Regions from separate parts of the Nitratireductor sp. GCM10026969 genome, predicted to be linked through region 2. Evidence: predicted binding sites of a transcription regulator. Region 2 holds the regulator's gene; each other region holds the start of a gene.
The links. Region 2 encodes LexA, which represses DNA repair genes until DNA is damaged. Its sites were predicted from a motif close to TGTTCNNNNTGTGTTCNG; they were not measured.
Positions count from the first base shown of each region.

Region 1: the regulator LexA is predicted to act here: its motif matches at 1,006-1,023, upstream of recA (recombinase RecA).
Region 3: the regulator LexA is predicted to act here: its motif matches at 1,753-1,770, upstream of ACFP9U_RS19040 (ATP-dependent helicase).

Region 1 is NZ_JBHSUM010000089.1:7,490-10,748, forward strand. Features, by position in the region: gene ACFP9U_RS16610 (PfkB family carbohydrate kinase) at 1-500, opposite strand, end outside; partial or broken gene ACFP9U_RS16615 (PfkB family carbohydrate kinase) at 599-850, opposite strand; gene recA (recombinase RecA) at 1,083-2,171, shown strand; gene ACFP9U_RS16625 (PLP-dependent aminotransferase family protein) at 2,310-3,259, opposite strand, start outside.
Region 2 is NZ_JBHSUM010000020.1:29,323-32,581, reverse strand. Features, by position in the region: gene glp (gephyrin-like molybdotransferase Glp) at 1-1,152, shown strand, start outside; gene lexA (transcriptional repressor LexA) at 1,250-1,966, shown strand; gene ACFP9U_RS07215 (ComEC/Rec2 family competence protein) at 1,982-3,259, opposite strand, start outside.
Region 3 is NZ_JBHSUM010000121.1:7,742-11,000, forward strand. Features, by position in the region: gene ACFP9U_RS19030 (hypothetical protein) at 303-500, shown strand; gene ACFP9U_RS19035 (dienelactone hydrolase family protein) at 703-1,578, opposite strand; gene ACFP9U_RS19040 (ATP-dependent helicase) at 1,810-3,259, shown strand, end outside.

The DNA of each region.
Region 1 (3,259 bases), on a different contig from region 2:
TGCATACTTTCCACCACGAGCTTGGCGGCCGCCATTCCTTCGCGCACGGCCTCGGCAAAAGCAAGGCCGCGCATCAGCGCGGCTGCCGTGGCCCCGGCGAGCGCGTCACCCGCGCCGGTTACGTCTCCGACATGGTCAAGCGCGGGCGGGGAAACCTCGAACGTGTCAGGGTCCTGGAAGCAAAGGACGGGACCGGCGCCGGCCGTGATCACACCGGCACCAAGCCCCATGTCGCGCAGCACCTCCGCTGCCTGGTTTGATGGCGACCCGTCCGGCAGACCGGACAGTCTGGTGGCCTCTCTGCGGTTCATGAAAAGGCAGGAGAGGGCGGGGAGGGCTCCCGCCAGCCGCTCCACCTTGGCGGGCGAGACGGCGATCGCGTGGACCGGCTTCCCCGCGGCCAAGGTGATGAGCTGGCCGATGGCATCCGCCGACAGGTTTGCGTCACACAGCAGTGCGTCCGCGTGTGCGGCTGCCTCGCGTATCTTGCGGCGGCGCATCTGCTTTGCAAAACCATGTCCGCAAGTCCGGTGATCAGTTCACCCTTGTCCGTGAGGATCGCCGTGTAGCTCGCCGTCGTCCGGTCGAGAAAGACCGCCGAAAGGTCCTCGATGCCGGCGTCTTCCACGGCCTGTGCCACCTGCTCGCCCGCCGCGTCGCCGCCGCGCAGCGAGACGAGCGACGCGGAGACGCCGCGCTGCACCGCCATTCTGGCGGCGTTGAAGGCGCCGCCGCCGACCTCTTCGCGCATGACGCCAGGATTGGACGCTTCCGGCACGTGCGGACCGTTGATACGGCCTCTCCGGTCGATATGCGCGCCCCCGACGGCCAGAAGACGTGGCCTCGTCATTCTCGATCTCCTTGCCTGCGAATCGCCGTGGCCGACGCATGCCCGCCTCCGGCAGGGCTGGCCACGCCGTCCATGTCCGCTCCCGGAATTAGTACAAAATCAGAACATAATCGAATTTACTATTCATTTCAAATAGATAAAACCACTTGCCAAAACGGAACAAAAAAGGTACAAAAAATCTCGGGAGATCTGCAAGGCGCGGCTTCCATTGGTGTCAAAGGGGTGTTTTATCATGGCTCAGAAGTCACTGCGGCTTGTAGAGGAAAACTCGGTGGATAAATCCAAGGCATTGGACGCGGCGCTTTCGCAGATCGAGCGGGCCTTCGGCAAGGGCTCCATCATGCGGCTGGGCGCCAATGACAAGGTGGTCGAGATCGAGACCATCCCCACCGGCTCGCTGGGCCTTGATATCGCCCTCGGCGTCGGCGGCCTGCCGCGCGGACGCATTATTGAAGTGTACGGGCCGGAAAGCTCGGGCAAGACGACGCTGGCGCTGCACTCGGTGGCCGAGGCACAAAAGAAGGGCGGCATCTGCGGCTTCGTCGATGCCGAGCACGCGCTTGACCCCGTCTATGCCCGCAAGCTGGGCGTGGACCTGGAGAACCTTCTGATCTCGCAGCCGGATACGGGCGAGCAGGCGCTGGAGATCTGCGATACGCTTGTACGTTCCGGTGCGCTGGACGTCATTGTCGTCGACTCGGTGGCGGCGCTCACGCCGCGCGCCGAAATCGAGGGCGAGATGGGCGATTCGCTGCCCGGCATGCAGGCACGGCTGATGAGCCAGGCGCTCAGAAAGCTGACCGCCTCCATCTCGCGCTCCAACACGATGGTGATCTTCATCAACCAGATCCGCATGAAGATCGGCGTCATGTTCGGTTCTCCGGAAACCACGACGGGCGGCAACGCACTGAAGTTCTACGCTTCGGTGCGTCTCGACATCCGCCGCATCGGCGCGGTCAAAGACCGCGACGAGACGGTCGGCAACCAGACGCGCGTCAAGGTGGTCAAGAACAAGCTGGCTCCGCCCTTCAAGCAGGTCGAGTTCGACATCATGTATGGCGAAGGCATATCCAAGACCGGCGAACTCATCGATCTGGGGGTGAAGGCCGGCACGGTCGAGAAATCCGGCGCCTGGTTCTCCTATAACTCCCAGCGCCTGGGGCAGGGGCGCGAGAACGCCAAGCAGTTCCTGCGCGAGAATCCGGAAGTGGCTCGCGAGATTGAGCTGGCGCTCAGGCAGAATGCGGGGCTGATCGCGGATCAGTTCCTCGATGAAGCCCGCGGCGACGACGATCTGGACGATGCGGCCGATGGCAGCTAGCGCACCGGCTCGAAAACCGGAACCGCTTTCGGAAAAGCACGACGCATGAAGCGAACAGGCGTGGCGCTCTTGGTGCGTTCGAATGGATGCAGGGCGCTGTAGAGCATCGGTCGGAGGACCGGAAACGGTGTCCGGATCTCAATCGAGGCTATCGTAGCCGGCACTCCCTTCCTCCATGAGGCGGCGTATGACGGACAGGCCGCGTGCGGTTTCTTCGCGGCTGCGCGGCGCCGATATGCCGATACGGACATGGTGGAAGACGCGGTCCGAGCGCCCGGCTTTGAACTCGTCGGCATCGTCGATCAGTACGCCTTCCTCGGACGCCGCGTTCTTGAATGTGCCGGAAAGCCAGGGCTCCGGCAGTTCCAGCCAGATAAAAGGCACATTCGCGGACATGCGTGCCGAATAGCCGGAAAGCGCCCGGCGGGCGAGCGCGAGCCGGGCGTTGTTCTCGGCGATGCATTTTTCGCGGATGGCGTCCGCCTCGCCCGAAAGGACCAACTGCGCGCTGAGCTCCGTGAGCATGAAGGGCAGGCCTCCGGTGAGCATACGATGCGCCACCTGGACGCGCCGCGCGTAGTTTGGCGGACAGGCGATCCAGCCGCCGCGCACGCCCGCGGCCACCGACTTCGACAGGCCGCCGACATGGAAGGTCCGCTCCGGCGCCAGCTCCGCCAACACGGGTTGGGGATCCGCCGCCAATGCGCCGTAGAGATTGTCCTCGATCAGCCAAACATTGTGCTTGCGCACGATCTCGGCAATGGCGATGCGCCGTTCGCGCGGCAATGTGGCCACCGTGGGGTTCTGCGCGGCAGGCATCAGAAAGACCATCTTCGGGTGCCGTTGCGCGCAGACACGCTCCAGATCCTCCGGCACCATTCCATGTGTATCGGTTTCGACAAGCGTAATACGGCGGCCGATCAGGCTGGCGCTGCGCGCCACCTGCGAGTAGGTCAGGTGTTCGAAAGCGATGTGATCGCCCGGCGATGTCGTTGCGGCAATGGTGGCCACCACCGCCGCATGGGCTCCGAGAGTGGGCACGATGTCCCGTGCGGACGGCCGAAAGGCACCGCGTGCGAGCCAGCGGC
Region 2 (3,259 bases):
CCGCTTGCAGCCGAGAAAGTACCGCTAAATTCAGCGGCCGGGCGTATTCTAGCCGCCCCCGTGGAAGCCCGGTGCACCCAGCCCCCCTTCGATGCCTCGGCCATGGACGGCTATGCCGTTCGCGCTACCGACGTGGCCACCGTTCCCGCGCAACTCACAGTGATCGGCGAATCGGCGGCGGGCCGGCGATTTTCCGGAACGGTCGGTCATGGCGAGGCGGTGCGCATCTTCACCGGCGCGCCGGTGCCGCCCGGCGCCGACACCATTCTCATCCAAGAAAACGCCCGCCTTGTCGCCGAGGGGCGGATCGAAGCGGTCGAAACGGTGGCGGAAGGCTGCCACATCCGGCGCGCGGGGCTCGATTTCTTCGACGGCGCGACCGTTCTGGACGTCGGCCGCTCGCTCGATCCGCCAGCCCTGTCGCTGGCGGCCGCAGCGGGGCATCCGGAACTTGCCGTGGTCGGCCGACCGCTTGTCGCGATCATCGCGACAGGCGACGAACTCGTGCCGCCGGGAACCACTCCCGGACCCGACCAGATCGTCGCCTCGAACAGTTTCGGCATCGCTGCCCTGGCCGGTCAGGACGGGGCCGACATTCTCAACCTCGGCATCGTGCCCGACGACCGCGCGATGATTGCCGATGCGCTTTCCCGGGCGCTTTCGGCCGATGCGGACCTCATCGTGACGCTCGGCGGGGTCTCCGTGGGTGCGCACGACCTCGTGCGCGAGGTGCTGACGGCACAAGGTCTGGAACTCGCCTTCTGGAGGATCGCCATGCGGCCCGGCAAGCCGCTGATATTCGGCCGCCTGCAGGGAAGCCGCGTCCTGGGCCTGCCCGGCAATCCCGTCTCCAGCCTCGTCTGCGCGCATCTCTTCCTGCGCCCGCTCATCGCCGCCCTTTCCGGCCGCTCCTTCGCACCGGATCTGCGTGCGGCCGAGTTGGCCGCGCCGATGAAGGCAAACGATGAGCGCCGCGATTATGTGCGCGCGCGCGCCGAGAACGGTCCGCGCGGGCTCGTTGCCACGCCTTTCACGGTTCAGGATTCCTCCATGCTGACCACGCTTGCCGACGCCAACGCGCTCATTCTGCGTGAGCCCGGCGCCTGCGCGAGCGAGGCGGGTGAGCCCTGCCAGGTTCTGATGCTGCGTTAACCGGAAGGTAACGCTGATTTTTCACTCTTGCGGAACACAACTGGAACGTCTACCTTATGTTCTGGTTTTGTTTATGTTGATTCCCGGGGTGGAACCGATGCTAACGCGCAAACAGCACGAGCTGCTGCTTTTCATTCACAACCGTCTCAAGGAGACGGGCATCCCTCCTTCCTTCGACGAGATGAAGGAGGCGCTGGACCTTGCCTCGAAGTCGGGCATTCATCGGCTGATCACCGCCCTGGAGGAGCGCGGTTTCATCCGCCGCCTCCCCAATCGCGCACGCGCGATGGAGGTCTTGCGCCTGCCCGAGTCGATCGCCCCGGGCCTCGGCGGACAGCGAACGTTCTCGCCCAGCGTCATCGAAGGTGGCCAGAGCCGCAACGCCCCGGCGCCCACCAAGCCGGCCGCCGACAATGACGAGGACGGCGTGAGCGTCGTTTCGGTTCCCGTCATGGGGCGCATCGCCGCCGGCGTCCCCATCGAGGCCATTCAGCATCAGACGCATTCGGTGGGAGTTCCGCCCGACATGCTGTCGGGCGGGGAACACTATGCACTGGAGGTCAAGGGCGATTCGATGATCGAGGCCGGCATCTTCGACGGCGATACGGTGATCATCCGGGAGACGCAGACGGCCAATCCGGGCGAGATCGTGGTGGCCCTCGTCGACGAGGAGGAAGCCACGCTCAAGCGCTTCCGCCGCAAGGGTGCGTCCATCGCGCTGGAAGCGGCCAATCCCGCCTACGAGACCCGCATTTTCGGTCCCGACCGGGTGAAGGTGCAGGGCCGGCTGGTCGGCCTCATCCGGCGCTATTGAGGCGGACGACCGTCTTCAGCGATGTGGGGGCAGCCCCCGGGCGGCCCGCGACCAGGCACGGTGAGCGTGCCATGGCCGCCATGGCTTGGTGATTGCGAAGGTTATCCGCGCTTTCCCGCTGCCTTCCGCGCTCGGATTTTCCTCGAAGAAGATCGCTGCACTGCCGTAATGCGCCAGATCGCGCTTGGTGACGAGGGTGGCGGCTGGTGCCGGGCCGCAAGGAACAGTCGTCACGGCATCATCGAGAACGACAAGGTCGGCGCCGGCACAGGCCGCACGGGCGGCCTTGGGGGTTGCGGCATGGGCTACCAGGGCATCGCTTTCGTGGCGGGCGAGGCACAGGTCTTCACTGCAATGAAACCTCGTCTTCTCCGCGTTTGGCGGCTGCGGCGCACCCGTCTCTACATTCGTCGGCTTCACGACGGTTCCAGCCGCCAGTGCCCGCGTCCAGTCGTCCATGGTGAAGCCGTTCGGGCGGGTGCGGTTCACGGCGAGCGAGGCGCTTTCTCCAGACAGACCGACGAGCGTTGCATCTTCCGTAACCACGACGTCCGGCAGTTGCCGCATGGCGAGAAAAACCACGCCGGCGGCGGCGAGCGGCAGCGCCAGCAGGCGCAGCCATGTGGTCGAGACCACCAGGACAAGCAGCGCACCGGTAAAGGAAAGCATGGCCGTGAGCGGGATGAGACCGACGGCGTCCACAGGCGAATGGGTCGAAAACCACTCGGCGATGGCCACCACGGCGGCGATCGCCTGTCCCATCGCTTTTAGGAATATCCCATCGAGCCCGAAGGGCATGGACAGTATCGCCAGCACCGCGGCGGGCATGGCGAAGACGGATACGATCGGCATCGCCGTCAGATTGGCTGGCAGTGCCAGCGGGGTCACGCGCTGGAAATGCCAGACGCCGTAGATCGCGGTGGCCGTACCGGCGATGAGCGAGGTAGCCGACAGGCCGACGAGGAAGACCAGGCCGTAGCGCGTCAGCCGCCAAGGGAGGCTTCCCTCCGGCGGCGGCCTGCGCGTGGCGCGCTGCTGGCGCCAGTGATTCCAGGCCGCGTAGCCGGCTACCAGAGCCGCCGTCGCGGCAAAGGACATCTGGAAACTGGGCCCGACGACCACGTGCGGCGACCACGCCACGATGACGAGCGCGGCGATCGCCACGTTGCGCATCGTGATGGCGGCGCGGTCGCAAATGAGGGCGGCCAGCATCACGGCGAGCATGACGTAGCTGCGCTGCGCCGCCACCGCCGCTCCGGATATGCACAGATAGAGCGTGCACATGACCAGGGC
Region 3 (3,259 bases), on a different contig from region 2:
GACAGGAAAGGCTCGGCTGGATGTGCCCGTTTTATGGGACTCCTGCAGCGGCAACGCAACCGCTTTGCCCTGCGCAACGGCGCAGGGGCGGCAAAATTACCCGGTTACCGAGGCTCGACGGCCATGAACGGTTCCGGGACGGCAACGGACCAACCGCGGTAACCTTCCATTAACCATGCAACCTTTTGCACAGCTTAGCGCACGGGGCTTCCTTGCAGACGGCGCCCCAGGCTTCAGAATTTTCCTCGTCAAGGAACGATTCGCCTGCCGCCGATTTCTAAGAGCGGTAACGGAGGTTGGTGGTGAAGGTCGACGTAAAGCGCATGTCGGAGCGGATTGCCCATGATCGCAGCGTCAGCGATTATGAGGTCTGGCGCGCGCTCAAGGCGGTGAACGACGAGCTTCACGAGATCGAAAGCCAGCGCGACCCCATTCCCATCGACCTGGTTTTTGCCCGCGCCATTCTGCGGCGGGCGCAACAGGCTCGGGGCTGCGCATAACGGGCCCGGGCACAAGCGCCATCACCAATCGACAACGCCTATTGACTTGCCGCAAGGCCGGCGCGGCCTCTTTCTCCCCCTCCTGAGCTTGTCGAAAGGGGCGGGGGAGAAAGCAAATTCTTGGGCTTGGCAAAGCCAGGTCCTTAGAATTTGCAAGTGACGGGGCCCTCGCCGCCTCGCGGAACTCGCCGCTCGAGAACCTCTAGGCGAGATGCTCCTTGAAAAACGCCACCGTGCGCTCCCAGGCGAGCGTCGCCGCCTCCTCGTCGTAGCGTGCCTCGGAGGTGTCGTTGTTGAAGGCGTGGTTCACCCCTTCATACATGTGGATCGTGTAGTCCTTGCCGACCGCCTCCAGCGCGTTGCGGTAATCCTCGATCCCGGCATTGATGCGCTCGTCGAGCCCCGCATAGTGGAGAAGCAGGGGCGCCTCGATGCTCTCCACCTGCTCGGCTTCCGGCTGTGCCCCGTAATAGGCGACGGCGGCGTCGAGCGAGGGCGCGCCGACGGCAAGGCGGTTCACCATGCCGCCGCCCCAGCAGAAGCCGACCGCGCCCACATTGCCGTTTGCATCCTCGTGCTCTTCCAGAAAGGCGATCGTCGCCACGCCGTTTGCCACCGTCTGTTCCCGGTCGAGCTCGCCGAACATCTGCCGCGCCTGGTCTTCGTCGTCCGGCGTGCCGCCGAGCGGCGACAGGAAATCGGGCGCCAGCGCCACGAAGCCCTCCAGCGCCATGCGGCGCGCGACGTCGCGGATATGCGGATTGAGCCCGCGGTTCTCGTGGATGACGATGACCGCCGGCAATTCTCCCTCCCGGTCCGCCGGCCGCGCGATATAGCCCCGCATCTCGCCCTCGCCGCCGGGATAGGTGATGTCTTCGGTCTCCAGCCGTTCATCGTCCTCGGCCACGATCGCCGCGCGGGCGGAACTGGCCGCCAGCATGGGCGCAATCGCCGCCGCCGCTGCGCTGGAGCCGGCGAGCCGCGTCAGCTTCTCCATGAAGCCGCGCCGGTCGAGGGTCAGATGCGTGTATTCGTCATAGGCGTCGATCATCGCCTGGGTGATGGTTGGACGGGTCATGCCCACTCTCCCACTGTTGCTGCATTCGCCTGTTGTTCGGATCGTTGCGCCCCAGGCAAGGATATTGGCATGCAACAGCGGGTCCATTCACGGCTGTTCACTGCTCCGTGATGTCGTCCGGCCGTGGAAGGTTCGACTTCGTTGCGGCTCCGCCTTGGCCGCGCCACGTTGAACCGGTACAAAAGGAAAACGCTTGGCCTTGATGGCCCGAATCACCATATGCGATGCCCGATGTCAGGTTCTCCCGACGATCTGCCGTTCTTCGGCGATGAAGAAGCGCCCAGTCCCGCCCCGCGTGCCGGCGGCATTGCCGCGCGTGCGATGGCGGCACGGCAGAGCCATGCGCCGCGATACCTGGAAGGACTCAATCCCGAGCAGCGCCTTGCGGTGGAGACCACCGAGGGGCCGGTGCTGGTGCTGGCCGGCGCCGGGACCGGCAAGACGCGCGTCCTGACCACACGCATCGCCCACATCCTCGCCACCGGACGCGCCTACCCCTCGCAGATCCTCGCCGTCACTTTCACCAACAAGGCGGCGCGCGAGATGAAGACGCGCATCGGCGTCCTTGTCGGCGAAGCGATCGAAGGCATGCCGTGGCTCGGCACCTTCCATTCGATCGGCGTGAAGCTCCTGCGCCGCCATGCCGAGCTTGCCGGCCTGAAATCCTCCTTCACCATTCTCGACACGGACGACCAGATCCGGCTTTTAAAGCAGCTCATCCAGGCCGAGGGGCTGGACGACAAGCGCTGGCCGGCCCGCCAGTTCGCGCAGATGATCGACGGCTGGAAGAACAAGGGCCTGGGCCCGTCCGATATTCAGGAAGGCGACGCGCGCGCTTTCGCCAACGGCAAGGGCCGCGAGCTTTACCGCGCCTATCAGGAGCGCCTGAAGACGCTCAACGCCGTCGATTTCGGGGACCTGCTCATGCTCCCCATCCGCATCTTCCGGGAGAACCCGGACGTGCTGAGGGAGTACCACGCCAAGTTCAGATACATCCTGGTGGACGAGTACCAGGATACGAACACGGCCCAATACATGTGGCTGCGACTGCTTGCACAGAACCCCGGCGCGAAGCGCGATACGGCCGTGAGCGAAAACAAAGTCAACATCTGTTGCGTCGGCGACGACGACCAGTCGATCTATGGCTGGCGCGGTGCCGAGGTGGACAACATCCTGCGTTTCGAAAAGGACTTCCCCGGCGCCACCGTCGTCCGGCTGGAGCGCAACTATCGCTCGACGGCACATATTCTCGGCGCCGCCTCCCACCTTATCGCCCACAATGAAGGCCGGCTCGGCAAGACGCTGTTCACGGATATCGCCGACCCCGACGATCCCAAGGTCAAGGTTCACGCCGCCTGGGATTCGGAGGAAGAGGCGCGCGCCGTCGGCGAAGAGATCGAGGCGGCCCAGGCCAAGGGCCACGCGCTGAACGACATGGCCATCCTCGTGCGCGCCTCCTTCCAGATGCGCGAGTTCGAGGACCGTTTCGTGACCCTCGGTTTGAACTACCGCGTCATCGGCGGCCCGCGCTTCTACGAGCGGATGGAGATCCGCGACGCGCTCGCCTATTTCCGCGTCGTAGCGCAGAGCGCCGATGACCTCGCCTTCGAGCGCATCGTCAACGTACCCAAGCGCGGCTTGGGCGAAGCGGCGGTGCGCCAGATCCACGATGTCGCACGCA